3 regions of the Rhizobium sp. ZK1 genome follow, and region 2 is predicted to be linked to each of the others. Evidence: riboswitches for the same ligand, from Rfam matches in the RefSeq annotation. Region 2 holds a riboswitch; each other region holds the start of a gene.
The links. Region 2 has a riboswitch for cobalamin ahead of nrdH (glutaredoxin-like protein NrdH). Riboswitches for the same ligand answer to the same signal wherever they lie in the genome.
Positions count from the first base shown of each region.

Region 1 (9,826 bases), 1.8 Mb from region 2:
GTGACTACCTGGAAACGCACCGAAAATGGCTGGCGCTGCGCCGAAGGGCCGATGGCGCGCATTCCGGAAAGCGAAGAGGCCGATTACCGCGCCTGCCTGCTCGGCTTCCGCGACTATGTTAACAAGAACGGCTTCAGGAATGTCGTGCTCGGGCTCTCGGGCGGCATCGATTCGGCGATCTGCGCGGCAATCGCCGTCGATGCGCTCGGCGAAGAGCGGGTACGCACAGTCATGCTGCCGTACTATTATACCTCCGAGGACTCGCTGAAGGACGCGGCCGATTGCGCGAAGGCGCTTGGCTGCCGCTACGACATCGTGCCGATCGAGGCGCCGGTGACGGGCTTTTCCTCGGCGCTGTCGAACCTCTTCGAGGGCACGAACAGCGGCATTACCGAGGAGAACCTGCAGAGCCGTGCGCGCGGCACGATCCTGATGGCGATCTCCAACAAGTTCGGCTCGATGGTCGTCACGACCGGCAACAAGTCGGAAATGTCGGTCGGTTACGCGACGCTCTATGGCGACATGAACGGCGGCTTCAATCCGATCAAGGACCTCTACAAGATGCAGGTCTATGCGTTGGCCCGCTGGCGCAACGGGAATGTGCCGCCGGATGCGCTCGGCCCCTCGGGCGTGGTCATTCCGCAGAATATCATTGACAAGGCGCCCTCGGCCGAGCTTCGCCCTGACCAGAAAGACCAGGATTCGCTGCCGCCTTATCCTGTCCTCGACGACATTCTCGAATGCCTGGTCGAGCGGGAAATGGGTGTCGAGGAGATCGTGGCGCGCGGCCATGATGTCGAAACGGTACACCGCATCGAGCATCTGCTCTATCTCGCCGAATACAAGCGCCGCCAGTCGGCGCCGGGCGTGAAGATCACCAAGAAGAATTTTGGCCGCGACCGGCGCTACCCGATCACCAACCGGTTCCGGGATCGCTGAGACGCTTCAAAAATCTGGGAGGGATGAATGCGCAGCTCAGTTGAAATCTACAATGTGCGGCGGGGCGAAAGCCGTGTCATCTGGCAGACGGAAGCGCTGGTGGAGGCGCCGAATTTCTCGCGCGACGGCGCCTATCTGCTGATCAATGGCGACGCGCTGCTCTACCGGCTGCGGCTCGACGGCAGCGATCTTGTCGAGAAGGTCGATACCGGCTTTGCCGTCCATTGCAACAATGACCACGGCATTTCGCCTGATGGCGAGGAGATCGTCATTTCCGACAAGACCGAGTTCGGCAAGTCGGCGATCTACATCCTCCCGATCGAGGGCGGCAAGCCGCGTCTGATCACCAGAAACCTGCCGTCCTACTGGCATGGCTGGTCACCCGATGGGCGCGAGCTTGCCTATTGCGGCATCCGCAACGACGTCTTCGACATCTACACGATCTCGGTCGATGGCGGCGAGGAGAAGCGGCTGACGCATGGCGAGGGCCGCAATGACGGGCCGGACTGGTCGGCGGACGGGCAGTGGATCTATTTCAATTCCAGCCGCACCGGGCTGATGCAGATCTGGCGCATCCACCCCGACGGCACGGGTCTCCAGCAGGTCACATCGGACAATTACGGCAACTGGTTCGCCCATCCGTCGCCCAACAACGACAAGGTGCTGATCCTCTCCTACGACCCCGATGTCTTCGACCATCCGCGTGATCTGAACGTGCGGCTGCGCATGATGGATATGGATGGCGGCAATCTGACGGAGCTGTTCGAGCTTTTCGGCGGGCAGGGCACGATCAATGTGCCGAACTGGTCGCCGGATGGCGAGGAATTCGCCTATGTGCGGTATTTTCCGGTGAGATCTTGAGAGGGCGCATCGCAGTTTGATGATGGAGTGCTCGTGGCCTCAAGTCCTATGCAACCCTTCTCAAGCTAGCATCGCTCACTCATCAGAGGGACCTTCATACAATTATGCACAAGGTATTGCTCGCGGCGTTTGCCTTTTTGATCTGCTGCCGTGCTTTGCTGTTTGTTACGTTTCCGGTCGAGTATCTGCGATGGTTCGGAAAATATCAGGAGTCGCAAATTTTGAATCAGATGGCGGTACCCATCGCCAAATTCTATATTCAGAATGATGTTAGATATGCTTGCGGCAATGAGACGTACTTCAGAAATTATAACGCTATGAACTTCTTCGATGATCTGCCTCTCACCCAGGAAGAGGAGTTCATACTCCAGTCACAGGATAAGATTGCTCTCCTGTTTTTAAGCGACGTCGTTGACGACGAGAACGAATATCTCGGCTCTATCCGCACAGTGACCAATTATAATTTGCTCGTCGCCTCTAAGTGCTTGCACAGGCGCATTTCGTGAAAGCGCCAGCGGCGGTAGCCGCGTGACTTGGTTTGTGGGATATCTGAAAAGTACAGACTCGTTCGTCGGCGGTACTCTATGCATTATGATCCCGCTTATCCCACAATATTGCCTCCACTCATCGCGCTACCGATTTTTCTTATTTCGAATGTCATGGCGCCTCTATTGGCGCATCTTGTCGGGCGTTCACTCAAGCGTTTAAAGTGGATGCCACATATGTTCGCATTTCTGTGGGTACTAGCTTCCGTTTTGACCTTCAGTCTCGTCGGAATGCCGAGGATAGCGCCAGACGAGATGGAAGGTCCCGGCGACGGTATCGTAATGCTTCCACTCGCGTTGGAAGCATTAGCCGTACTGGCGGGATATGTCCTGGCAATGGTATTTTTGCTTGTCGCTCGCCTTCTCAATCGGAGCAATTCGAGATCACACCTGCCGTCCTGAAGTAAAAGATGGTCGGCGAATGATATTGTGCAGCCGCGCCATCTTTGATGGAGGGGCGGTGGATTATAGGCGATAGCACGGCGGGATTTCGCCCGCCGCACTTCATTCTCTCGCTCAGGCCGCGACGGCAGCCTTGCGGCGATCACGGACGGCCTTCGCCAGGTCCTCGAGCACGTCGACAGACATATCCCAGCCGATGCAGCCATCGGTGATCGACTGGCCGTAGACGAGCGGCTTGCCGGGGACGAGATCCTGGCGGCCGGCGACGAGGTTGCTCTCGATCATCATGCCCTTGATGTGGTGATTGCCGGCGACGATCTGGCCGGTGACGTCGTGGACGACCTTCGGCTGGTTCATCGGATCCTTGCCGCTGTTGGCGTGGCTGGCATCGATCAGCATGCGTGGGTCGACACCGAGCTTGGTTGCCTCGGCGATGACGGCCTGCACATCGGCCGCTTCATAGTTCGGACGCTTGCCGCCGCGCAGGATGATGTGGCAGTCCTCGTTGCCGCGGGTGGAGGCGATCGCTGCCTGTCCGTCCTTGGTGACGGCCGGGAAATGGTGCGGCTGGGAAGCGGCCATGATCGCGTCGAGCGCGACACGCGCGCCGCCATCCGTGCCGTTCTTGAAGCCGATCGGGCAGGAGAGACCCGAGGCGAGCTGGCGGTGGATCTGGCTTTCGGTCGTGCGCGCGCCGATGGCGCCATAGCTGACGAGATCGGCGATATATTGCGGCGTGATCGTATCGAGGAATTCGCAGCCGGCCGGCAGGCCCATGGCGTTGATGTCGAGCAGCAGGCGGCGCGCAAGGCGCAGGCCTTCCTCGATACGGTAGGTGCCGTCGAGATGCGGGTCGTTGATCAGGCCTTTCCAGCCGATGGTGGTGCGGGGCTTTTCGAAATAGACGCGCATGACGATTTCGAGATCGCCGGACAGGCGTCGTCGCTGCTCAACGAGCCGGGACGCATATTCGCGGGCGGCTGCCGGATCATGGATCGAGCAGGGGCCGATGACGACGAGCTGGCGGTCGTCCTTGCCGGTCAGGATATTATGGATCGTGTCGCGTGTGCCGGTCACGGTCTCGGTGACCGCTGATGTCCGCGGGATTTCCGAGATGATATCGGCCGGCTTGGTCAGCGGGGTGATCTCGACGATGCGCAGATCATCAATGGTGTCAGTCACGGTATGCTCTCCTGTTTGGTCATACCGTGCGGAACAAAAAAGCCGCCAGGTAGACTAGCGGCTGTTCGGGTTGTCGTCGCGTTAGATTTGGTTACGCACAGACCCGCATCCGCTGGAAGCAGCGGTACGAATAAAATCGCGATGCGTAGACGGACGAGATCGACATGCTGGCTATGTAGCGATGCGGAAACAAATTGTCACGCGGAATTTTGCAAGTGACAGTTCCTTACCGGGCAGGGGCGGAGATGCAGTTCCGTTCCAGGCATATTCGCCGAATTGACTTGCTGCCATGCCGTTTCCACGCCATAGATCGCCCGTCAGGTGCCCGCCGTCACAAGCGGGAGAATCGGGAATCCGGTGCAAGACCGGAACGTGCCCAACGCTGTAAGGCCGACGCTTGCCGCTCACCACGCCACTGGCCTCAAGGCCGGGAAGGCTGCGGCCAAGTGGATGACGCCAAGTCAGAAGACCGGCCTGGCAAGATAGACCCAACCCGCGCGGACGGCGGGCGGTTGCGTTGTTGGGGATTTGACGATGCGACCCATTGACGATGCCGTTTGCCCGGCATCCAGCTTTTCTGCGGCCGAACGCGAGGCCGTCTATCATGCGATCATGACGCGGCGCGATGTGCGCTGCCAGTTCCTGCCCGATCCCCTGCCGGATGATCTCGTCACCCGATTGCTGATGGCGGCCCATCACGCGCCTTCGGTCGGTTTCATGCAGCCGTGGAATTTCATTCTGGTGAAAAGTGCCGAGGTGAGGGCGCAGGTGCGCGATGCCTTCGCGAAGGCGAATGAGGAAGCGGCCCTGATGTTTACCGCCGAGCGGCGGCAGGCCTATCGCTCGCTGAAGCTCGAAGGCATCGTCGAGGCGCCGCTCGGAATCTGCGTGACTTGTGATCCTACCCGCAGCGGCAGCGTGGTGCTGGGGCGCACGCATAATCCGCGCATGGACAGCTATTCCACCGTCTGCGCCATCCAAAACCTGTGGCTTGCGGCGCGAGCGGAAGGCGTCGGCATCGGCTGGGTCAGCATTTTTCGCGAGGGCGACCTGAAGGAAATCCTCGGCATCCCCGATCATATCGAGGTGGTGGCCTGGCTCTGCGCCGGCTTCGTCGACCGGCTCTATGACCAGCCGGAACTGGCGGTCAAAGGCTGGCGGCAGCGCATGCCGCTGGAAGATCTCGTCTTCCATGACGGCTGGGGACGATCGGACCGTGAGCCGGTCACTACTGCTGTTGAGGTTGAGGGCCAGGTGTCGCCGGATTAGCGAGATCGATCTTGCCCTGATCGCCGGCAAGGAATTGCGGGCCGACCTGCCGGACCTTGCTGGCAGAGGGATCATAGGGGCGATCCGCCACCTGCGGCTGCGAGGCAGGCGGGGTGCCGACCGCCTTCGGCGCTTCCGTCCGGATCGTGGTGATCGAGCCCTTCGGCTCGGGCGCCGGCGCATAGGCGGCCTGGCTCTTTCGCATCTGCTCGTAATAGGCAGACAGATTGCAGGAGCAGGCGGATTTTTCGCCAGGTGCACGGGTCTTGTAGGCGAAGGCGTTCTTCATCGCGCTGTAGGGCGCTCCGGTTGCCGTCGAAATCATGTTCGAGGTCTCGGTGCTGGAAACCTCGCGATAGAAGAGTTCCGTCTCGAGGCCGGGGCACATCTTCGCGCAGGTCGCGGCATCACGGTCGAAATCGACCGAGGTGGCATTGTTGCTGATCGGGAAGAAGCCGCCATCGCAGGTGCGCACGCAGATGGTGCTGACGGGCGAGAGCATTTCGGCGCGCGGCAGGCCATAGCGCTCGCCGCCGCCGAGCGGGATGAACGTGTCGCTGCGCATGGCCTGCTCTTCGATGCTCGGAGCCGGCGCGTAGGCGTCGCCTTCGGCAGGCCCGCTGAAACTGTCGCTGTTGCAGTCATTGTCTTCGAGCGCGGCCATCAGTTCCGCGCGGGCCGCATCGGGGCCGGACTGGCGCAACTCGTTGCGGCGATGCTGAAGGAAGCTGATATTGTCGACCATCCTGGCTTCAGCATGCTCGAGCTCGGAGCAGAAGCCGGCGTTGTCGCCGCCAACGACGACCATGCTGCCGGAGGTGCAGCCATACCGGCGCAGATCGCTGCGCACCTTGCGCAATTCGAGATTCTGTTCGGCAAGCGCGCCGGCATATTGGCGCATCTCGCTGCTGCTGTTGCCGAAGGTTTGCGGCAGGTCGGCAAGGCGCCCGCGCAGATCCTCACAGATCGCATTGGTCTGCGCCGCCGCAGGAGCCGCGAATGCCAGACAGAAAACGAGATACAGGTTTCGGCGCTTCACGACGTCGTTCCGGAAAGAGAAAAGCATCTATCAGTGCGTTGCGGCTTCCATCCACCGCGCTTTGTCTTAACGTGTTTCCCTTAATAAGCTCGCAGTAATTCCTAGCGTATTTTTGCGATCTTATCCAGCAAGCCGGATGCTTCCACTTTCCCGCTTCCTGCAACCGCGCGGGAAGCCGTTGATATCCAGACAGTTGATATGACAGATAATTCCGACGAATCCCGCACACGCGAAACGTCCGCAGAGACACCGGACACCCGGCGGGGCCTTCACGTTTTCGTGGACGGTTGTTTGGAACCCGGCGCAAGGCATGGGGGATGGGCCTTCGTCGCCTACCGCGATGGTATCGAGATCGCCTCCGGCTTTGGCGGTGCAAAGGATTCATCCAATAACGCGATGGAAGTGACGGCCGTGCTTGAGGCGGCAATCTGGATCAACGGCTCAGCAGCTGATGTAGCGGCAGTCATCTGGTCCGATTCCGCCTATGCCGTCGAAGGCTGCAACAGCTGGCGTCCGATCTGGAGAAACAATGGCTGGAAGAAAAGCAACCCGACCGGCAAGGCCAGAAACCGAGCGATATCAGATGCGAAAATCTGGAAAGCCATCGATATCCAGCTATCCGAGAATTCCCTGATAAGCATTGCCTGGTGCAAGGGCCATTCCGGCGCCGATGGTAACGAACGGGCCGATGCGCTGGCAGATCAGGGACGCCGATCGATACGGCGTGCCTGATTATCCGGATGCTGACGCGCGACCGGCTAAAGCGTGTCGCGATCTTTCAGATTCGCTTGCCACGCTTTAAGTCTTTGTTTTACGCATGTCGTTACCGCAAAACCGCTGCACACTTTTGCGCGACATGCTTTAAGCCGGCTGCGATGCCTCGACGACAGCGAGCGCCGCCATATTGACCACGCCGCGCGAGGTGACCGACGGCGCCAGGATATGCGCCGGCATCGCCGTGCCGAGCAGGATCGGGCCGACATGCAGGCCGTCCGTCATCGACTTGACGACGCCGAGCGTGATGTTGGCGGCATCGAGGTTCGGGAAGATCAGCAGGTTGGCTTCGTCATTCAGCGTGGTGTGCGGCATGACGCGGCGGCGCAGTTCCTCGGAGATGGCGCTTTCGCCATGCATTTCGCCATCGACTTCGAGGTCGGGTGCCGCCTCGCGCACAAGCTGCAGCGCATTGCGCATCTTGGTGGCGCTTTCGGATTCGCGCGAGCCGAAATTCGAATGCGAGACGAGGGCGGCGCGCGGGGTGATGCCGAAGCGCTTGATCTCTTCGGCAGCGAGAACCGTCGCCTCGGCGATGTCTTCTGCCGTCGGATTTAAGGTCACATAGGTGTCGGCGAAAAACGTCGCACCGCGCTGCGAGATCATCAGGCTGAGAGCCGAGAAATCGCGCACGTTCGGGCGCTTGCCGATGATCTGGCGCACATCGCGCAGGTGCTTCTCGTAACGGCCTTCGAGGCCGCAGATCAGCGCGTCAGCTTCGCCGCGCTTCAGCGCCAGCGCGCCGATGACGGTCGTGTTGGTGCGCACGATGGTGCGGGCCGCTTCCGGGATGACGCCGCGGCGTCCGACCAACTGCAGATAGAGATCGACATATTCGCGGAAGCGCGGATCGTCCTCGGGGTTGATCACGTCGAAATCCTGTAACGGGCGAATGCGAAGGCCGTAACGCTTCAGGCGTGTTTCGATGACCTGCGGACGGCCGATGATGATCGGCTCGGCGATGCCTTCTTCGAGCAGCACCTGGGCGGCCCGCAGCACACGCTCGTCTTCGCCTTCGGAGAAGATGACGCGCTTGCGCTCTGCTACCTTGGCGGCCGTGAAGATCGGCTTCATGATGAAGCCGGAGCGGAAGACGAAGCGGTTCAGCTGGTCGAGATAAGCGTCGAAATCGGCGATCGGACGACGCGCGACACCGCTTTCGGCAGCAGCCTTGGCGACTTCAGGGGCGATGCGCAGGATGAGGCGCGGATCGAAGGGCGAGGGGATGAGATAATCAGGACCGAAAACCGGGGTTTCGCCTGAATAGGCACGCGCGGCTACGTCCGAAGGCTCTTCGCGGGCGAGGGCCGCGATGGCGCGCACAGCGGCCATCTTCATTTCCTCGTTGATCGTCTCAGCGCCGCAGTCCAGCGCGCCCCTGAAAATATAGGGAAAGCAGAGAACGTTGTTGACCTGGTTCGGGAAGTCGGAGCGACCCGTGCAGATCATCGCGTCCGGGCGGGCGGCGCGGGCGAGATCCGGCATGATCTCAGGCGTCGGGTTGGCAAGCGCCATGATCAGCGGCTTGTCGGCCATCCGCGCCAGCAGTTCCGGCTTCAGCACGCCGGCGGCCGAGAGACCGAGGAAGACATCGGCGCCGCCGATATTCTCGGCGAGCGTGCGCGTGTCGCTCTTCTGGGCGTAGATGGCTTTCCACTCGTCCATCAGTTCGACGCGGCCTTCATAGACGAGGCCTTCGAGATCGTGGACCCAGATGTTTTCGCGTTTGGCGCCAAGCGTCACCAGCAAGTTGAGACAGGCAAGGGCGGCAGCACCGGCGCCTGACGCAACGATCTTGACCTCGTCGATCTTCTTGCCGGCCAGTTCCAGGCCGTTGAGGATGGCGGCGGCGACGATGATCGCGGTGCCGTGCTGGTCGTCGTGGAAGACCGGGATCTTCATCTTCTCGCGCAGCTGCTTCTCGATCCGGAAGCACTCCGGCGCCTTGATGTCCTCGAGGTTGATGCCACCGAAGGTCGGCTCCAGCGAGGCGACGGTCGAAACCATCTGCTCGACGTCCGTTGCATCCACTTCGATATCGAAAACGTCGATGTTGGCGAATTTCTTGAAGAGGACGGCCTTGCCTTCCATGACCGGCTTGGAAGCGAGCGGACCGATATTGCCGAGGCCGAGCACGGCGGTGCCGTTGGAGATCACGGCAACGAGGTTAGCGCGCGACGTATAGTCGGCCGCAGTTTCAGGATTGTCACGGATGGCGAGGCAGGGGGCGGCGACGCCAGGAGAATAGGCGAGCGCCAGGTCGCGCTGGTTGCCGAGCGGCTTGGTCGCCTGGATTTCCAGCTTGCCGGGGCGCGGATAGCGGTGGAAGAAAAGCGCCTGGTCGTCGAGGCTGCCGCCCGTCAAATTCTTTTCCGTTTTGGATTTTTCCTGGTGATCCATCGCCGCCTCCAGCGTTGTTCGAAGTCTTTTGAGGACTTCTCCATACATCAATCGGATACGGGCGACAGTATGGAAATGCGGCGTGGAGAAAGTTTTCGTGCGGGGGCGGGGGCGGCGGCCCTTGGTGCCGAGCGGTTGCCACCAGCTAATCCTTTTGGGGAAACTTGTCTGGCGAGGGCGGCAAGCGCAGAATGCCCTGCGCGACGGTGCGGGGCGCCGTTCGCATGGAGGAAATCATGGACAACTTGAACCTCACGACCTTGCAAAGGGGTCAGACGATGGTCAATGACGTGGCCATCGATGCATTTGCCGCCGGATTTCGCGGCACTCTCCTGACCAGCAAGGATATGAATTACAACGAGGCGCGGGCGATCTGGAATGCGATGATCGACCGGCGGCCGGGGCTCATCGCGCG
Region 1 is NZ_CP180586.1:1,816,838-1,826,663, reverse strand. Features, by position in the region: gene ACK9YZ_RS09360 (NAD+ synthase) at 1-939, shown strand, start outside; gene ACK9YZ_RS09355 (TolB family protein) at 967-1,800, shown strand; gene ACK9YZ_RS09350 (hypothetical protein) at 1,905-2,306, shown strand; gene ACK9YZ_RS09345 (3-deoxy-7-phosphoheptulonate synthase) at 2,862-3,929, opposite strand; cobalamin riboswitch at 4,232-4,422, shown strand; gene bluB (5,6-dimethylbenzimidazole synthase) at 4,464-5,198, shown strand; gene ACK9YZ_RS09335 (DUF2865 domain-containing protein) at 5,158-6,237, opposite strand; gene ACK9YZ_RS09330 (ribonuclease H family protein) at 6,436-6,969, shown strand; gene ACK9YZ_RS09325 (NADP-dependent malic enzyme) at 7,099-9,411, opposite strand; gene ACK9YZ_RS09320 (FAD-binding oxidoreductase) at 9,648-9,826, shown strand, end outside.
Region 1: another riboswitch for cobalamin. It lies ahead of bluB (5,6-dimethylbenzimidazole synthase); the one in region 2 lies ahead of nrdH (glutaredoxin-like protein NrdH).

Region 2 (9,826 bases):
ACCCCGTAGGCAAAGGTGTTGATCTTTGCCTCTCCCATGCCTTCCACCCATAGGATGCGGGCGCCGATCCATTGCGGATGGTTGGTACGGAAATGCAGGCTGGACCGGGTCACCGGTACGCCGGCTGCCAGCAGCCGGTTGCACATCTCCACCAGGATATTGTCGATGAAACGCTCGCTGCGGGTCTCGTTGATCAGCCAGTCGAGAATTCGGCGCCTGCGGATTGGCCAGACGCCTTCGGCAGCTTCGCTTGCCGGATCAGTCGCTTCGAAAGAGGGCCTCATGAAAAACTCCCGCTACGCCACATTCAACGAATATATCGCGCTGAATGTGGGCGATAGCGGGCCGAATGATAAGAGGCTTCGCAAAGATAAACGTCAGAAATCCCAGTCTTCGTCCTCGGTCGCCACCGCCTTGCCGATGACATAGGACGAGCCGGAGCCCGAAAAGAAGTCATGGTTCTCATCGGCATTCGGCGAAAGCGCCGACAGGATTGCCGGATTAACCTTGCAGGCTTCGGCCGGAAACAGCGCTTCGTACCCGAGGTTCATCAACGCCTTGTTGGCGTTGTAATGCAGGAACTTCTTGACGTCCTCGGTGAGGCCAACTCCGTCATAGAGCGCTTCGGTATATTTCGCTTCGTTGTCGTAAAGTTCGAGCAGCAGGTCGAAGGCGAAATCCTTGATCTCTTGGCGGCGCTCTTCGGAGAGCTTTTCAAGTCCGCGCTGGAACTTGTAACCGATATAATAGCCATGCACGGCCTCGTCTCTGATAATGAGGCGGATCATGTCGGCGGTGTTGGTGAGCTTGGCCCGGCTCGACCAGTACATCGGCAGATAGAAGCCGGAATAGAAGAGGAAGCTTTCGAGGAAGACGCTCGCGACCTTCTTCTTCAGGGGATCGCCGGAAGCATAGTGCTCCATGATCAGCGCCGCTTTGCGCTGCAGGAACTCGTTCTCCTCCGACCAGCGATAGGCATCGTCGACATCGGGCGTCAGGCAAAGCGTCGAGAAGATCGAGGAATAGGAGCGCGCATGCACCGCCTCCATGAAGGAGATGTTGGAGAGCACCGCCTCCTCATGCGGCGTTGCCGCATCCGCCATCAGTTTGACGGAGCCGACACCGTTCTGGATCGTATCGAGCAACGTCAGCCCGGTGAAAACACGGATCGTCAACTGCTGCTCGACCGCCGTCAGCGTCGCCCAGGAGGGAATGTCGTTCGACAGCGGCACTTTCTCGGGCAGCCAGAAATTGCCGGTCAGGCGGTTCCAGACTTCAAGATCCTTGTCGTCCTCGATACGGTTCCAGTTGATGGCGCGCACGCGGCTGACCGGCTTGAATTGCATGTTCATCATTGTCTCCGGTCGGTTAGAGCGTGCAGGAAACGCAGCCCTGCACCTCAGTGCCGGACAGCGCCATCTGGCGAAGGCGGATGTAATAGATCGTCTTGATACCCTTCTTCCAGGCATAGATCTGGGCGCGGTTGATGTCGCGCGTCGTTGCCGTATCGCGGAAGAACAGCGTCAGCGAGAGGCCTTGGTCGACATGCTGGGTCGCCGCCGCATAGGTGTCGATGATCTTGTCCGGCCCGATCTCGTAGGCATCCTGGTAATAATCGAGATTGTCGTCGGTCATGAACGGCGCCGGATAATAGACGCGGCCGATCTTGCCTTCCTTGCGGATCTCGATCTTCGAAACGATCGGATGGATCGAGGAGGTCGAGTGGTTGATATAGGAGATCGAGCCTGTCGGCGGTACCGCCTGCAGATTCTGGTTATAGAGGCCGGAGACCATGACCGCCTTCTTCAATTCCAGCCAGTCTTCCTGCGTCGGAATATGGATGCCGGCATCGTCGAATAGCGCCCGCACCTTCTCGGTCGCCGGCTTCCATTCCTGCCTGGTATATTTGTCGAAATAGTCGCCCGAGGCATATTTCGAATTCTCGAAACCCTTGAAGCTCGCACCACGTTCGAGCGCCAGACGGTTGGAGGCGCGCAGTGCGTGATAGGTCACCGTGTAGAAATAGATATTGGTAAAATCGACGCCCTCTTCCGAACCGTAATGGATGTGCTCGCGGGCGAGGTATCCATGCAGGTTCATCTGTCCCAAGCCGATCGCATGGCTGTCGTCATTGCCCTTCTCGATCGACGGAACCGAGGAGATATGGCTCATATCGGAAACGGCCGTCAGCGCGCGGATCGAGATCTCGATCGTCTTGCCGAAATCGGACGAATCCATCGCCATCGCGATGTTCAGTGAGCCAAGATTGCAGGAGATATCCTTGCCCATCGTCTTGTAGGAAAGGTCGTCGTTGAATTCGCTGGCCTCGCTCACCTGCAGGATTTCCGAGCAGAGGTTGCTCATGCTGATACGCCCGGCAATCGGGTTTGCCCGGTTCACCGTGTCTTCGAACATGATGTAGGGATAGCCGCTCTCAAACTGGATTTCGGCGATCACCTGGAAGAATTCGCGCGCCTTGATCTTCTTCTTGGTGATACGGGCATCCGCCACCATCTCGCGATACTTTTCCGTCACCGAGATCTCGGTGAAGGGCACGCCATAGACCCGCTCCACGTCATAGGGCGAGAAGAGATACATGTCCTCATTGTTCTTGGCGAGTTCGAAAGTGATATCAGGCACGACGACGCCGAGTGACAGCGTCTTGATGCGGATTTTCTCATCGGCATTTTCGCGCTTGGTATCGAGAAAGCGCATGATATCGGGGTGATGCGCGTTGAGATAAACCGCGCCCGCACCCTGTCGCGCGCCGAGCTGATTGGCATAGGAGAACGAGTCCTCGAGCAGCTTCATGACGGGGATGATGCCGGAAGACTGGTTTTCGATCTGCTTGATCGGCGCACCGGCCTCACGGATGTTCGTCAAGGACAGCGCCACGCCACCACCGCGCTTGGAAAGCTGCAGCGCCGAATTGATGGAGCGACCAATCGATTCCATATTGTCTTCGACACGCAGCAGGAAGCAGGAGACGAGTTCGCCGCGCTGCTTCTTGCCGGCATTGAGGAAGGTCGGCGTTGCCGGCTGGAAACGGCCGGTAATGATCTCTTCCATCAGATCGCGTGCCAGCTGTTCATTGCCTCTGGCAAGCGCCAGCGCCACCATGCAGATGCGATCTTCATAGCGTTCCAGATAGCGTTTACCGTCGAAGGTCTTTAGCGTGTAGCTGGTGTAATATTTGAAGGCGCCGAGGAAGGTCGGGAACCGGAACCTCTTGGCATAGGCTTCGTCGAACAGATCGCGGACGAAATTGAAGGAATACTGATCGAGTACGTCCTGCTCGTAATAGCCTTCGGTCACCAGATAATCGAGCTTCTCCCTGAGATTATGGAAGAACACCGTGTTCTGGTTCACATGCTGCAGGAAATACTGCTTGGCCGCCAAGCGGTCCTTGTCGAGCTGGATCCTGCCCTCATCGTCATAGAGGTTCAGCATCGCGTTCAGCGCGTGATAGTCCAGCGCTTCCACGGCCTTTAGCGGTTTTACACCCGCATCCCGCGTCAGGTTCGTTCCTGTGTCCAAAATCGTCCCATCCCGTCTTTGACATTGGCGACATCCTCGGCAGTTCCCAGAAGCTCGAACCTGTAGAGGTAGGGAACCCGGCACTTCTGCGAGATCACGTCGCCGGCAAGCCCGTAGGTCTCGCCGAAATTGCTGTTGCCCGCTGCAATCACGCCGCGGATATTGGAGCGGTTTTCCGCATCGTTGAGGAAGCGGATTACCTGCTTGGGCACGGCTCCCTTTACGATCCCTGGGCCGCCATCCCCGCAATAGGTGGGCGAGATCAGCACGTAGGGTTCGCGAATGTGGATGTCTTCAGCACTGAGGGGAATGCGCGCCGCGCGCAGTCCCAGCTTCTCGACGAAACGATGGGTATTCTCGGACCGGCTGGAATAGTAGACGATCAGGCCCATCGCTCTTCTCCAATTAGGAGAGCGCGCTGATCATGTCGGGACGGAAGCCCGCCCAGTGGTTCTCGCCGGCAACGACGACCGGAACCTGCATGTAGCCCATGCCGCGAACGCGATCGAGCGCGTCGGCATCCTCGGAAATATCGATGATCTGATAGTCGACGCCCAGACGGTCGAGGGCGCGATAGGTGGCGATGCACTGAACGCAGGCAGGCTTGCTGTAAACGGTAACGCTCATCATGTTCCTCGTGATGTCAATGAATTTCGGACGCAGTACAGGGCACGGGCGCCTTGCGGCGTCCGGGGTAACGCTTGACGATGATCTTGCAGAGTCGGCGCTTAAACGCCTGAAATTATCCCTTGCAGGATTTGCGCGGGCGGCGGCCTTGACGTTCTCGACATAACTTCAACCCCGAAGTGCTCATGCGGACGTTCGGGGCAGCGTAACAGCACGGATGGATTCCGCTTTCATGCACGCGACTTTCCGGACACCCCGCCCGTGGACGTTTTATTCAAGGCAGGTCTCCTGGCTTACGGGTCGAAGCCCCTGCCCCAGCCTTCCCAAAGCCTCATGCCTCAGTGACCTGAAATCGGACAGTTGCTCGCCGCTTACAGTTGCGGGGGCAGCTCCGGCTTTGTCGCGCCGTCATGGCGAAACGCACCGTATTCCCGTCTTAGCCCCCGACCCTCACGAATCGAAGGAACCTTGAACACTAGATATAGTACGCGAATCCCGGTTTGCGTCAACGGATGGTTTGTGCATCGCGTTACGGAATGTTTGAAATCGCTGCATTCCTGTGAAAAACGTGGTTAACGAATGGTAAAGAAAACAGGCTGTGGAGGAGGCCTCAAAGGTGAAAGCCGGCATATAGCCGGCTCTCCCAGGAATCGACTAGGCGCTCATGCGCGGGTCGTTGCTGCGGCACCGCGCAACAATCGAGCAGCCGCCACCATGTTGACGAGCGCTGGGCGAACCTCCTCCCATTTACGCGTCTTCAGACCGCAATCGGCGTTGATCCAAAGCTGCCCATTCGTCAGGCGCTCGCGCGCCAACATCAGAAGTTCGGTCGTGGAACCACGATGCGGCAAGCATGCACTGCCGCATCCAATCGCAGGATGATATAGAGAAATCTTTATGTCTTCATCCGAAGAAGGCGAAGCGCATTCATCGTCACCAGCACGGTCGCGCCCGTATCCGCCAGGATCGCCGGCCACAGGCCGGTAATGCCGGCTATAGTGGTGACGAGAAACACTGCCTTCAGCCCGAGCGCGATGGTGATGTTCTGCATGATATTGCGCATCGTCCGCTTCGAAAGGTCGATCATGCGCGCCACGTCGCCGACACGTCCATGCAGCACCGCCGCATCCGCCGTTTCCAGCGCCACGTCGGTGCCGCCGCCCATGGCGATGCCGACATCGGCAGCAGCAAGCGCCGGCGCATCGTTGATGCCGTCACCGACCTTGGCGACGAAAAGCCCTTCCTTCTTCAATTCGCCGACGATGCGCTGCTTGTCCTGCGGCAGCAGCTCGCCGCGCCAGTCGATGCCGAGATCACCGGCAACGGCGGCTGCCGTGCGCTTGTTATCACCGGTCAGCATGATGGCCCGCACACCGGCCGCCTTCAGCGTCGCAAGGCCGCTCTTTGCGTCCTCGCGTGGCTCGTCGCGCATGGCGATCAGGCCGGCAGCGACGCCATCGATCAGCAGCACCGAAACACTTTTGCCCGCGCCATTCAGGATGGTAACCTGCTGATCCTGCTCCGCATTCAGCGCTCTACGCTCACGCGCAGCCGGCGGCGACAGGAGATCGAGCGTTTCGCCGCCCACCTTGCCCGTCACACCCTTGCCCGGCAGCGCCTCAAGTTCGAAAGCCGGCGGCATGGGTACACCATCGGCTTTCGCCCGGTTTAGGATCGCCAGCGCCAACGGATGGCTGGAAGCTTGCTCCAGGACCGCGGCGCGTGACAGCACCTGCGTCTCAGAGCGTCCAAAGGCAATGATATCGGTCACCTGCGGCTTGCCAACGGTCAGCGTACCCGTCTTGTCGAAGGCAACGGCCGTCACCTTGCCAAGCGATTCCAGAACTGCGCCGCCCTTCATCAGCAACCCGCGGCGCGCACCCGCCGAAAGAGAAGCGGCAATCGCAGCCGGCGTGGAAATGACGAGCGCGCAAGGGCAACCGATCAGCAGGATCGCAAGGCCCTTGTAGATCCATTCGCCCCAAGCCGCGCCCGTCAGCAGCGGCGGCAGGATCGCCACCAGAACCGCCACGACGACAACACCCGGCGTGTAATAGCGCGAAAAGCGGTCGATGAAGCGCTCCGTCGGCGCCTTGGATTCCTGCGCCTCCTCCACCAGCTTGACGACGCGGGCAATCGTATTGTCCTCGGCAGCGGCCGTCACACGAATGCGCACTGCGGCATCGCCATTCACCGTGCCAGCGAAGACGGTCTCGCCGGTTCCCTTGCGCACCGGCGTGCTTTCGCCGGTCACCGGCGCTTCGTCGATGGCGCTCTCACCAGACAGGATCGTACCGTCGGCGGAAATCCGATCGCCCGGCCGTACGAGAATGACTGAGCCGACGGTAAGCGTTTCCGCCGGCACTTCCTTCACCTCACCGCCCGTTTCGAGCAACGCATTCTTCGGCACCAGCGTCGTCAGCGACTGGATGCTGGCGCGCGCCTTTCCGGCGGCAACGCCTTCCAACAGCTCACCGACAAGGAACAGGAAGACGACCGTCGCCGCTTCTTCGCCGGCATTGATGATGACGGCACCGACGGCGGCGATTGTCATCAGCATTTCGATCGAAAAGGGAATGCCGGCAAGCGCGGCCATGACGGCGCGCCGCGCGATCGGAACCAGCCCGACCAGCATGGCGGCAATGAAGGCATAGGAAGCGATCGCCGGCACCAGATGGCCGATCACATAGGCGATAACGAGCGCCAGGCCGGAGAAGATCGTCAGCCGGCCCTTCTTGCTCTGCCACCAGGGGCCGGTCATCGGTCGATGATCATGACCGTGCAGCCCCTGGACTTCCTCCACACCATGCGAATGGGCGTGACCGGAATGATCGTGGTCATGATGTTCATGCCCGCCATGATCGTGGTGCTCATGGTCATGGTCGTGCCCATGATCGTGATCATGATGCGCGTGATCGTGGCCGCCCTTCTGTTCCTGAGCGGGCGCCTTGCCCGTGAGCGGAGCGACGGAATAGCCGAGGCCGGTCACCTTCCTCTCTATCGCCTTGAGATCGCTGCTGCCATTGTGGCGCACCGTCATCGTGCCGGCCGTCACCGAAACCGTGACATCCTCGACCCCGTCCATACGCCTGATGGCCGTATCGATCTTCGTTGCGCAGGCGGCGCAATCCATACCGCCGACCCTGTACCGTGCCTGTGCTGCTTCGCTCACGATCTAAATCCTTGCTTGTAGGCAGCGTCCTTCCTACATCCTCTAGCGACTAGAGGTGCAAGAGGAAAATCATGAAAAAGATCACCATCGGTGAAGCCGCGCGTCACAGCGGCGTCAAAGTGCCGACGATCCGCTATTATGAGAGCATCGGCCTGCTTTCCGAACCCAGCCGCAGCGAGGGCAACCAGCGTTCCTACGAGCCCGCTGACCTCAATCGCCTCGCCTTCATCCGCCACGCTCGCGAACTCGGCTTCGAGATCGAAGCGATCCGCACGCTGCTGCACCTGCAGGATGACCCACACCAGCCCTGCGCCTCCGCCGATGCCATCGCCAAGGCACGTCTCATCGAGGTCGAGCAACGTATCCGCAGTCTGAATGCGCTGAAGGCGGAACTGGAGCAGATGGTCGAGAGCTGCTGCCACGGCCGCGTCGATCAATGCCGGGTCATCGAAGTGCTCGCCGACCACGGCAAGTGCGTGCATCCGCGTCACTGAGACTTGCGCTGGACGTTTACCCGCTTCAAGAAGACGCAATGGAACAGAAGACAATTGCGATCATCGGCGGCGGTCCCGCAGGTTTGTCAGCCGCCGAAGTGTTGTCGGAAAGCGGCTACGCCATCGCCGTCTACGACGCGATGCCGACTTTCGCCCGCAAGTTCCTGCTCGCCGGCAAGTCGGGCCTCAACATCACCCATTCGGAGGACTACGACCGTTTCGCCACCCGCTTTGGCGATGCCAATGTCAGTCTTCGTTCCACCCTTGATGCCTTCACCCCGGCCGATATCCGCACCTGGGCAACTGAGCTCGGCACCGAAACCTTCGTCGGTTCCTCCGGCCGCGTCTTTCCCAATGTCATGAAGGCGTCACCACTTCTGCGCGCCTGGCTCGGCAGGCTGGAAGATCGCGGCGTAAGCTTCTTCACCCGCCATCGCTGGGTCGGCTTTGCCGAAGGTGGACACAGTTTCGAAACGCCAAACGGACGCAAGACTATTTCCTGCGATGCCACGCTGCTTGCGCTCGGCGGCGCAAGCTACCCCCGTCTCGGCTCAGATGCGGCCTGGGTGCCGCTGCTTGCCGGACGCGGCATCGCCATCGCTTCATTCCAGCCCGCCAATTGCGGCTTCGATGTTGCCTGGAGCGAATTTTTCCGCGAGCGTTTTGCCGGCGAACCGCTGAAATCCGTCACAGCAACGTCCTCCGCAGGTACGTTTCCCGGTGAATTCGTGATTACCAAACACGGCATCGAGGGCAGCCTTGTCTATGCGCATGCCGCCGCCCTGCGGGATCGTCTGCTTGAAGGCAAGGCGTCACTGACGCTAGACCTCGTCCCCGGCCGCACGCTCGAACGCCTGTGCCGCGACCTTGCCCGACAGGATACGAAATCGAGCTTCTCCAACCGCCTACGCAAAGGCGCCGGGATCGACGGCGTGAAAGCCGCGCTCCTGCGCGAACTGACGCCGGAAGCCGATCGCAACGATCCGCAGAAGCTCGCCGCCGCCATCAAGGCCCTGCCGGTTCCACTTCTGCGCCCGCGTCCGATCGCCGAGGCCATCTCGTCTGCCGGCGGCATCGCCTGGAGCCAAATCGACGAGGCCTACATGCTGAAACATCTCCCCGGCGTCTTTGCAGCCGGGGAGATGCTGGACTGGGAAGCGCCGACAGGTGGTTATTTGCTGACAGCCTGTTTCGCCACGGGCCGCGCCGCGGCGAGAGGCATCGGACACTGGCTCAGCCGAAGGTGAAGGTTTGCACGCCGGATTGAACCACAAGGGCATACTGTCTCAGAAATGCGACACTCGCCATCCGGCAAATTCGATCCATACAATCCGCGGTCATGCCGGCTTGATTGCAAAGCCGCCATATTTACATCAGAATATACGTGAGTTCCGTGGGAGGAGCCTTCATGCACGAACAATCCGCACATGCGGAGCATGTCTATACGTGCGCCCAGCAAAACTCTGCTGCGGCCAGCTCGCCGATCGTGGCTTCATGGCGCCGCTGCATGACCATGTATCAGCTGGCGCCGGAGGAAAAACGTGCGCCCCTGCGCCTGACAGAACAGGAGTTTCGCCTTGCGCGGCAACAATCCGAGCAGTTGATCGCCGATGCCCGTGACGAACTCGACCGTCTCTTTGCGACGGTAGGCAAGGCCGGCTGCTGCCTGCTTTTGACCGATCGCAACGGCATTGCGCTGGAACGCCGCGGCGCCGCCGGCAATGACAAGGAATTCCACGATGTGGGCCTTTGGACCGGCTCCATCTGGACCGAGGCCAGCATCGGCACCAACGGCATCGGCACGGCTCTTGCCGATGAACGTGCCGTCGCCGTTTTCCGCGACCAGCATTTCTACTGCTCCAATATCAAGCTGAGCTGCACCACAGCCCCGATCCGCGATCATCGCGGCCTGCTTGCCGCCGCGCTCGACATTTCCACCTGCCGTGACGACGTCAATGAAATGACGCTCACCATCCTGTCGCAGGCCGTGCGAGAT
Region 2 is NZ_CP180586.1:3,652,972-3,662,797, forward strand. Features, by position in the region: gene ACK9YZ_RS18530 (adenylate/guanylate cyclase domain-containing protein) at 1-284, opposite strand, end outside; gene nrdF (class 1b ribonucleoside-diphosphate reductase subunit beta) at 378-1,352, opposite strand; gene nrdE (class 1b ribonucleoside-diphosphate reductase subunit alpha) at 1,369-3,537, opposite strand; gene nrdI (class Ib ribonucleoside-diphosphate reductase assembly flavoprotein NrdI) at 3,516-3,929, opposite strand; gene nrdH (glutaredoxin-like protein NrdH) at 3,943-4,164, opposite strand; cobalamin riboswitch at 4,425-4,650, opposite strand; partial or broken gene ACK9YZ_RS18555 (hypothetical protein) at 4,827-5,015, opposite strand; gene ACK9YZ_RS18560 (heavy metal translocating P-type ATPase) at 5,060-7,297, opposite strand; gene ACK9YZ_RS18565 (MerR family transcriptional regulator) at 7,408-7,830, shown strand; gene ACK9YZ_RS18570 (TIGR03862 family flavoprotein) at 7,869-9,077, shown strand; gene ACK9YZ_RS18575 (helix-turn-helix domain-containing protein) at 9,239-9,826, shown strand, end outside.

Region 3 (9,826 bases), 1.2 Mb from region 2:
CTCGTCTTTGTACGCTCAGGCGAACGGCTGCCTGATGATGCGGGACTCATCATCCTGCCTGGCTCGAAATCGACCATATCGGACCTCAGCGATCTCAGGGCACGGGGATGGGACCGTGACCTTGCCGCTCATGTCAGGCGGGGTGGCCGGGTGATCGGCATCTGCGGCGGCTACCAGATGCTCGGCCGCAGGGTGCATGATCCACTGGGCATTGAAGGGGCGGTGACTGACATTGAAGGGCTTGGCCTGCTCGATGTTGATACCGAGATGGCGCCGGAGAAGACCGTGCGCAACAGCAGCGCGCGCTCCTGTCAGTATGAGGTGCCGCTATCGGGCTATCAGATCCACCTCGGCATCACGCAAGGGGCCGATTGCGCGCGCCCGGTGGCGGTTGTCGATGGCCTGCCGGATGGGGCGGTTTCCGCCGACGGGCATGTCATGGGCACCTATCTGCACGGCCTGTTCGGTTCGGATGCCTATCGGGGCAGGCTTCTCGAAAGCTTCGGGCTTTCAGGAGAGCGGGCGAACTATCGCCAAAGCGTCGATCAGGCGCTGGACGACGTTGCCGCGGAGCTTGAGCGCACTCTCGATGACCGCTTTCTTGCCGGCCTACTCTAAATCTCGCCTGAAACTTCGCGGCGGCGGCGGTCGAGTTCTTCGCTGTAGCGGCGTAGTGTGTGGCTTTCGCTGAGCTGGCCGATCACCTTGCGCTCGATCATGTTGTTGACGACGGCGAGTGCTTCGCTTTCGGTCTTGTCGAAGATCGCGGCTGCCTGCTTGGCGTTCATCTGCGGCTGCAGGAAATCGTTTTTATAGCGGATGAAATCGGCGAGATTCTGGGCTTCGTCCTGCGCGCTGGTGGGATTTGCGTAGATTTCCGGGACGAGCACCAGACCTGCATATTTGTCCTGATCGTCAACAAGGATGACGCGCTGAGTCGAGCCGATCGGGTAGGCCGTCTTGAAGTCGCCGAGCGTCATGCTGTTTTTAGCCGTCTTCACATCGGCGCGCATCAGCTTGTCGACGGTCAGGTTGCGGATCCAGCCGACATCATGGGCGCTGCGGATGCTCTCGCCGCGCAGGTGGAAACGCCATGTGGCGAAGGAGTAGCCGAAGGTGGTGCGAACCACGAGCGAGGAAGTGATGACGGCGGCGAGCACGAGGGCGGTGATCGGAAAGTCGCCGGTAATCTCCAGTGCGAGGAAGGTCATGGTCAGCGGCCCGCCGATGACGGCGACGGCAAGCGAACTCATGCCGACCACGGCATAGATGACGGGGGTCAGCGTCGCATCGGCAAAATAGGGGGCGGAATAGGCAAAGAGCTTGCCGAGCAGCGCGCCCATGAAGAGTGAAGCGAAGAACAGGCCGCCCCTGAAGCCGGAGCCGATCGAGACAGCCGAAGCGACCGATTTCAGCAAAAACAGGCTGATAAGGGCGGGGATCGTTACTTCGTTGGCGAGGTTCAGATGCAGTGCGCCATGTCCGGCGGCCAGAATCTGCGGCGAGACCAGCGCCAGCAGGCCGACGACGATGCCGCCGAGCGCCGGGCGAAAGGGCAGCGGGACGGAGCTCTTTCTCGCCAGTTCCTCGACGAAGGCAACGCCCTGCATGAGCAGGATGCCGATGCCGGCGCAGAAGGCGCCGAGTGCGATCGCCGGCACGTAATCGGCCGGCTGGACAGCGCCGAAACTGCCGACATCGATGATGAAATCGCTACCGGCAAGCAGGCGTGCAACCAGTGTGGCGACCAGGGCTGCAACGACGACCGGTGTCAGCGAGACGATGGCGTATGTGCCGATGATGAGCTCGAAGGCGTAGAACGCGCCGGTCAGCGGCGCATTGAAGGCGGCCGCGATGGCGCCGGCAGCGCCGCAGCCGACAAGCACGCGCAGATCGGCGCGGCGCAGTTGCAGTTTCAGGCCGAATTTCGAGGCGATGCCGGCTGCAAGCTGCGTATAGCCGGCTTCCAGACCGACCGAGGCGCCGAAGCCGTTGGAGATGATGTTCTGGACGGCGACGAGAATGCTGTCTGTCAAAGACAGGCGACCGCCATGCAGCGCATTGGCCTCGATCGGGTCGACCATCGGCTTCTTGCGCCACTTGGCGAGGATGAAGAACAACAAGCCGAGTAGGATACCGCCGGCGAAAGGCGCCGTCATCAGCAGGAACTGGTTGTCGATCTGCGAAGCGCTGAGCCGGGTTTCGGTTTCGATGCCGAAGATCAACCGGTGCATTGCCTCGGACACGAAACTCATGGCGCTGACCGCCAGCCCCGCAGCGATGCCGACCAGCGCGCCGGCAAAGACCAGGCCTATTTCACTTTGTCTGGCGAGGGCGCGCAGGCGTCCCAAATCGAATATGGTTGTGAAGGGCCGGAAGCGGCGGATATCCATTCGGGAGAGCATCATAGGAGAACTAGGCGACAGGAGCGGCGGTCAAGGGTGGCAGGCGGCACCGCATGCCTGCCAATTGCGGCTAAATACCGGCCGGGCAGTAAAGTTTCTATGACATAAGATTTTGAATAAACACGATAATCTTGGTAGTGTAAGTAGAGATGAACCTCTCTGGCACAGTGCGGGGCAATTGACATGGGGGTTGCGCGCGCCTAACCATGAAACCACATAATGGATGGTTCCGGATCGGCCTGACGCCTTCCGGATGAAAAGGGAATGTGACGAGGCGGACCCAAACCGGGGGCCTTCATCACAGCCGACCCCGCGACTGTAGAGCAGTCAGGGTCTTCCGTCCGGCATTTCGACTGCCGCGCCGACGGCCCGCATCCTGTGGGCGGGCAAGGTGGAACAGGCGCCGGAAAAGCCACTGGAAATGCACCGTGATCAGCCGGGGCAGGACGCCTCTCTTTCTACGAATCGTCCGCCTTTTCACGAGATGCAGCCGGGAAGGCGAGGCAGATCCGCTGGCACGATCAGGGGCGACCGGAAACGGTTGCCCCTATCGCGGCCGACAACTGCGAGCCAGGAGACCTGCCATCCGTGCCGGGCATAGTGCCCAACTGGGTGTTTTGCCCGCTGCCAGCACGGAGGTTGTTTTGGCTGAAGAATATGGTTCGGTGCTGCCTTTGGCGGTGCGATTGGCAGGCGTCGGTGCGGTGCTTTCGGCCTCTTGCGTCGAGTCTGTGGCACCCGCCTCTGTTGCCAAGGAAAGTACACTTAGAACAAGCCGCATCCTCTCTCACAGGAGCGTTTGCGCATGACCGCCACCTTCATCCTCGGCGGCGCGCGCTCCGGCAAATCCCGCTTCGCCGAAAATCTCGTGACAGCCAGCGGCCTCGACCGCCACTACATCGCCACCGGCCGGGCGTGGGACGGGGAGATGCAGGCGCGTATCGACCGGCACAAGGCCGATCGCGGTCCCTCCTGGACCACGCACGAGGAGCCGCTCGATCTTACGGAGCGCCTTGCGGCCATCGATGGCGAGGGCAGGGCGATCCTGGTCGACTGCCTGACGCTCTGGCTCACCAATCTTATGATGGACGGGCGCGATATCGCTGCGCAGTCCGCAGCGCTCGCCGCCTTTCTCCCTGACGCAAAGGCGCGGCTCGTCATCGTTTCCAATGAAGTCGGCCTCGGCATCGTGCCCGAAAACCGCATGGCGCGCGAGTTTCGCGACCATGCCGGCCGGCTGCACCAGATGATCGCGGCAGAGGCCGACGACGTCTATTTTATCGCGGCAGGATTGCCGCTGAAAATGAAGGGTTAGTTCCATGCAGCAGAAAATTCCCGCGACCGTCATCACCGGCTTCCTCGGCGCCGGCAAGACGACCATGATCCGCAACCTGCTCACCAATGCCGGCGGCAAGAAGATCGCGCTCATCATCAACGAGTTCGGTGATCTCGGCGTCGATGGCGATGTGCTGAAGGGCTGCGGGGCGGAGAATTGCACCGAAGACGATATTATCGAGCTCACCAATGGCTGCATCTGCTGCACGGTCGCCGACGATTTCATTCCGACCATGACGAGGCTTCTGGAGCGCGATCAGCGTCCGGACCATATCGTCATCGAAACCTCGGGCCTCGCTTTGCCGCAGCCGCTGGTGGCCGCCTTCAACTGGCCGGATATTCGTAGCGAAGTCACCGTCGATGGCGTCATCACCGTGGTCGATAGTGCCGCTGTCGCCGCTGGTCGTTTTGCCGATGACCACGATGCCGTCGATGCGCGCCGCGTCGAGGATGAATCGCTCGACCATGAAAGCCCGATCGAGGAGCTGTTCGAGGATCAACTGACCTGCGCCGACCTGATCGTACTGAACAAGACCGACCTGATCGACAGCGACGGGCTCGGTCGCGTGAAGAGCGAAGTCGCCTCGCGCATTGCCCGCAAGCCTGTGATGATCGAGGCCAGGAATGGCGACGTGCCGGCAAGCGTGCTGCTCGGCCTCGGCATCGGAACGGAAGACGACGTCGTCAACCGCAAGTCCCATCACGAGCTGGAGCATGAGGACGGTGAGCCCCACGATCACGACGAATTCGACAGTTTCGTCGTCGAGCTTGGTGCGATCTCGGACACGGCCGGTTTCGTCGAGAAGCTGAAGGGCATCATTGCCGAGCATGACGTGCTGCGCCTCAAGGGCTTCATCGACGTCTCCGGCAAGCCGATGCGCCTGCAGCTGCAGGCCGTGGGTGTCCGTATCGACCAGTATTTCGACCGCGCCTGGGCATCGGGTGAAACGCGCAGCACGCGTCTCGTTGTCATCGGCCTGCACGAGATGGATCAGGACGCGGTGCGCAAGGCGATCGAAGCGCTCGCATGAGGATATAAAATGCATCTGCTTCTGGCCCAGCAGGGAACGATCAGCGACGGGGACGAGGCAATCGACCTCGGCCAGTCGCCGGGCGATATCCTGTTCCTGTCGGCTGCCGACACCGAGCTTGCGGCAATTGCCGCGGCGCATGCCGGCGGGGCGGCCGGGCATTCGCTGCGGCTTGCGAGCCTGATGAGCCTGAAGCATCCGATGTCGGTCGATACTTACGTTGAACGCACGGCGCGGCATGCGAAGCTGATCATCGTGCGGGCGCTGGGTGGGGCGAGCTATTTCCACTATGCGCTGGAGGCGCTGCATGCGGTGGCGGCGCGCAGTGGTGCGCTGATTGCGGTGTTGCCGGGGGATTCCAAGCCGGATGCCGGGCTGACGCCGTTTTCGAATGTGGCGCTTGAAGATCTCAATGCGCTATGGGGCTATCTGATCGAGGGTGGAGACGCTAACGCGCGGGGCTTTCTTGCCTATGCGGCGGCGATGCTGTCTGGAGCGGAGAAGCCGGCGCCGGCTGCGCCGTTGATGAAGGCGGGGATCTGGTGGCCGGGGCGGGGGCTGGTTGGGGTCGAGGAGTGGAAGGGGTTAGTTACTAGCGTTTCTGCAGGTACCACGCTCTCGGACGAAGAAGAGGGTACCACTCATTCGACGGAAGAGGTGGGATGCAAACCCACGGACCGACCTACCGTCGCCATCGCCTTCTACCGCGCCCTCGTGCAGAGCGGCGAAACCCGCCCCGTCGAAGCCTTGATCGAGGCTCTGCAGGCGCAAGGCCTGCGTCCGCTGCCGGTCTTCGCCTACAGCCTCAAGGACCCGGTCTCGAAAGGCATACTCGAAAGCATCTTCGCCGACCTGAAGCCCGAAGTCGTCATCAACACGACGGGCTTTGCCGTCTCCGCCCCCGGCGCCGATCGTGAGCCGACGGTACTGGAGGCGAACGACGCCATCGTGCTCCAGGCAATCTTTTCCGCCTCGTCGCGGGAAGCCTGGGCTGCCTCGTCGCAAGGGCTCTCGGCCCGTGATCTCGGCATGAATGTTGCGCTGCCGGAGGTGGATGGCCGCGTGCTGTCGCGTGCCGTCTCCTTCAAGGCAGCCGCCCGCTATGATGCCGCGGTCGAGGCCAATATCGTCTCCAGCGAGCCTGATGCCGGGCGCATGGCATATGTGGCCGCCCTTGCCGCCAACTGGGCGCGGTTGCGGCAGAGGAATGCGGCGGAGCGGCGGGTCGCGCTCGTCATGGCGAATTATCCGAACCGCGATGGGCGGCTCGGCAATGGCGTCGGTCTTGATACGCCAGCGGGCACCATCGAGGTGATGCGGGCGATGGAGGCGGTCGGCTATCCTGTCGCCGATATTCCGGCTGATGGTGATGCGCTGATGCGGCATCTGATGGCGGGGCCGACCAATTCCGGTTTCGACGGCAAGGTGGTGCGCGAGAGGCTTTCCTTGAGTCGATACAAGAACTTCTTCTCGTCTCTTCCCAATCAGATTCAGGATGAGGTGATGGCCCGCTGGGGCGGGCCCGAGGCCGATCCCTATATGCGCGATGGCGGCTTCGCGCTGCCATTTGCCCGGTTCGGCGGGTTGCTGATCGGCATCCAGCCGGCGCGCGGCTATCATATCGATCCGAAGGAAAGCTATCACTCGCCCGATCTCGTGCCGCCGCACGGCTATTTCGCCTTTTATGCTTTCCTGCGTGAAGAGTTCGGCGCCGATGCCGTCATTCACATGGGCAAGCATGGCAATCTGGAATGGCTACCGGGCAAGGCGCTGGCGCTGTCGGAAGCCTGTTATCCCGAAGCGATCCTCGGGCCGCTGCCGCATCTCTATCCGTTCATCGTCAACGATCCGGGCGAGGGTACGCAGGCCAAGCGCCGCACCGGCGCCGTCATCATCGACCACCTGACGCCGCCGCTGACGCGGGCCGAAAGCTACGGGCCGCTCAAGGATCTGGAGGCGCTGGTCGACGAATATTACGAGGCGTCGGGCGGCGATCCGAGGCGGATCCGGTTGCTCAGTAAGCAGATCCTCGAGCTTGTTGCCGATATCGGGCTGGATCGCGATGCGGGGATTGCCAAGGGCGAGAGCGAAGGCGAGGCGCTGAAGAAGCTCGATGCCTATCTCTGCGATCTCAAGGAGATGCAGATCCGGGATGGACTGCATGTGTTCGGTGTTTCGCCGGAAGGGCGGTTGCTGACGGATCTCACCGTGGCGCTGGCGCGGGTGCCGCGTGGGCTGGGTGAGGGTGGGGATGCGAGTTTGCAGCGGGCGATTGCGGGGGATGCGTTGAAAAAACCCTCCCCAACCCCTCCCGACAAGGGGGAGGGACTTAGCCTCGCGCTTTCGGCAAGTTCAGTGGTCTTAGACGAGGCGGAGACGGTGCGCCCAGTAAGCCCCTCCCACCTGTCGGGACGGGTTGGGGAGGGGTCTTATTTCGACCCTCTCGACTGCGATATGGCCGCCATCTGGACTGGCCCCAAACCACCAATCCTCGCCGATGTCACCGACGCCCCCTGGCGCACCAACGGCGACACGGTCGAGCGTATCGAATTGCTCGCCGCCAAGCTCGTTGCCGGCGAAATGGAGTGCCCAACCCTCTGGTCCCAAACCAGAGCCGTCCTCGAAGAAATCGAAGCCCGCCTCAAACCCTCCATCCTCGCCTGCGGCCCGGCGGAAATCGCCAGCCTGCTCCGCGGTCTCGATGGCCGTTTCGTGCCGCCCGGTCCATCCGGTGCGCCGACGCGTGGGCGGCCTGACGTCCTGCCGACGGGGCGGAATTTCTATTCGGTGGACAGCCGCGCGGTGCCGACGCCGGCGGCCTACGAACTCGGCAAGAAATCCGCCGAACTGCTGATCCGCCGCTATGTTCAGGATCATGGCGAATGGCCCGTCTCCTTCGGGCTGACGGCCTGGGGCACGTCGAATATGCGCACCGGGGGCGACGATATCGCCCAGGCGCTGGCGCTGATCGGCGTCAAACCGGTCTGGGACATGGCCTCGCGCCGCGTCACCGGCTACGAGATCATTCCGCCGGCCATGCTGCGGCGGCCGCGGGTGGATGTGACGCTGCGGATTTCGGGCTTTTTCCGCGATGCCTTCCCGGAGCAGATCGCGCTGTTCGACAAGGCGATCCGCGCTGTCGGCGCATTGGACGAGGATCCAGCGGATAATCCGATTGCCGCGCGCATGCGCGGTGAGGCGGCGAGGCTGACAGCGGCCGGGCTCGATGAGAAGGCGGCGGCGAAGCGGGCGGGTTATCGCATCTTCGGTTCCAAGCCCGGCGCCTATGGCGCGGGCCTGCAGGCGCTGATCGATGAGAAGGGCTGGGAGCGTCGCGCCGATCTCGCCGAAGCCTATCTCGTCTGGGGCAGCTACGCCTATGGCGCGGGCGAGGAAGGCAAGGCCGAGCGCGGGGTCTTCGAAGAACGGCTGCGGTCCATCCAGGCCGTAGTACAGAACCAGGACAATCGCGAGCACGACCTGCTCGACAGCGACGATTATTACCAGTTCGAAGGCGGCATGGCGGCGGCGGCGGAAGAGCTCGCCGGCGCGCGGCCGGCGATCTACCACAATGACCATTCGCGGCCGGAAAAGCCTGTCATCCGTTCGCTCGAAGAAGAGATCGGGCGGGTGGTGCGCGGGCGTGTCGTCAATCCGAAATGGATCGAGGGCGTCATGCGCCACGGCTATAAGGGCGCTTTCGAGATATCAGCGACGGTCGATTATCTCTTTGCCTTTGCGGCGACGACCGGTGCTGTCGGCAACCATCATTTCGAAGCGGTCTATCAGGCTTTCGTCGCCGATCCCAAGGTGCGCGATTTCATGGCCGAGAAGAACCCGGCTGCCCTTTCCGAGATGAAAGAGCGGCTGATGGAGGCGATCGAGCGCAAGCTCTGGACGCCACGCAGCAACTCCGCCCAATTCGACCTCAGTGAAGTCAACGAAACCAGGAAAAGAGCAGGCAGCCAGTCATGAGCGAAGAGCCAGTCGTACCAGCCGAAAAGGACGATGCCCGTCACGCCGAGAAGATGGCGAAGAAGAAGGCTGCCCGTGACAAGATCATGGCCAGCAAGACGGATGAGAAGGGCCTGATCATCGTCCACACCGGCAAGGGCAAGGGCAAGTCGTCCGCCGCCTTCGGCATGATCTTCCGCCATATCGCCCATGGCAAGCCGTCTGCCGTCGTGCAGTTCATCAAGGGCGCGATGTGGACGGGCGAGCGTGACCTGATCGAGAAGCACTTCTCCGATGTCTGCCAGTTCCATACGATGGGTGAGGGCTTTACCTGGGAAACGCAGGACCGGGCGCGCGACGTGGCGGCGGCCGGTGCGGCATGGGAAAAGGCCAAGGAACTGATCCGCGACGAGCGCAATTCCATGGTGCTGCTCGACGAGATCAATATCGCACTGCGCTACGACTATCTCGATATCAACGAGGTGGTGGAATTCCTGGGGAACGAGAAGCCCTATATGACGCATGTCGTGCTGACGGGCCGCAACGCTAAGGACGAACTGATCGAGATTGCCGATCTCGTGACCGAGATGGAGCTGATCAAGCATCCTTTCCGCTCCGGCATCAAGGGGCAGCCGGGCGTGGAATTCTGATCCTCAGTTTGCGAGGTGGCCGCGCAGGATCGCGGCCGTTTCCTCATCGGCCGGGAAGAGCGTTTCGATCGCCAGTTCCGAAAGGGTGATATCGACAGGCGTGCCGAAGACGGTCGTTGTCGAGATGAAGGAGAGCAGACCTGCTTTCGTCGCAAGCTTCAGCGGAACGGCGATTCCGGCAAGGTCGGCATGGCTCTCGCCGGCAGTTTCGGGTGCGGGATAGGAGAGCAGTTCCTTCAGAAGCTTTTCCAAGACGGGATCGCCGGAGACCGATATCTGCTGGCGCAGGCGGTCGAGAAGGTGGGCGCGCCATTCGGCAAGATTGGCGATGACAGGCGCAAGGCCCTGCGGATGCAGGCTGAGGCGCAGCACGTTGATCGGCGGTTCCAGCAAGGATGGATCGGCAACGGCCTGCAGCAGCGGTGCGATGGCGGCATTGGCCGCAACCAGC
Region 3 is NZ_CP180586.1:2,493,222-2,503,047, reverse strand. Features, by position in the region: gene ACK9YZ_RS13015 (cobyric acid synthase) at 1-618, shown strand, start outside; gene ACK9YZ_RS13010 (chloride channel protein) at 615-2,405, opposite strand; cobalamin riboswitch at 2,613-3,007, shown strand; gene cobU (bifunctional adenosylcobinamide kinase/adenosylcobinamide-phosphate guanylyltransferase) at 3,211-3,720, shown strand; gene cobW (cobalamin biosynthesis protein CobW) at 3,725-4,771, shown strand; gene cobN (cobaltochelatase subunit CobN) at 4,781-8,746, shown strand; gene cobO (cob(I)yrinic acid a,c-diamide adenosyltransferase) at 8,743-9,375, shown strand; gene ACK9YZ_RS12985 (helix-turn-helix domain-containing protein) at 9,379-9,826, opposite strand, start outside.
Region 3: another riboswitch for cobalamin. It lies ahead of cobU (bifunctional adenosylcobinamide kinase/adenosylcobinamide-phosphate guanylyltransferase); the one in region 2 lies ahead of nrdH (glutaredoxin-like protein NrdH).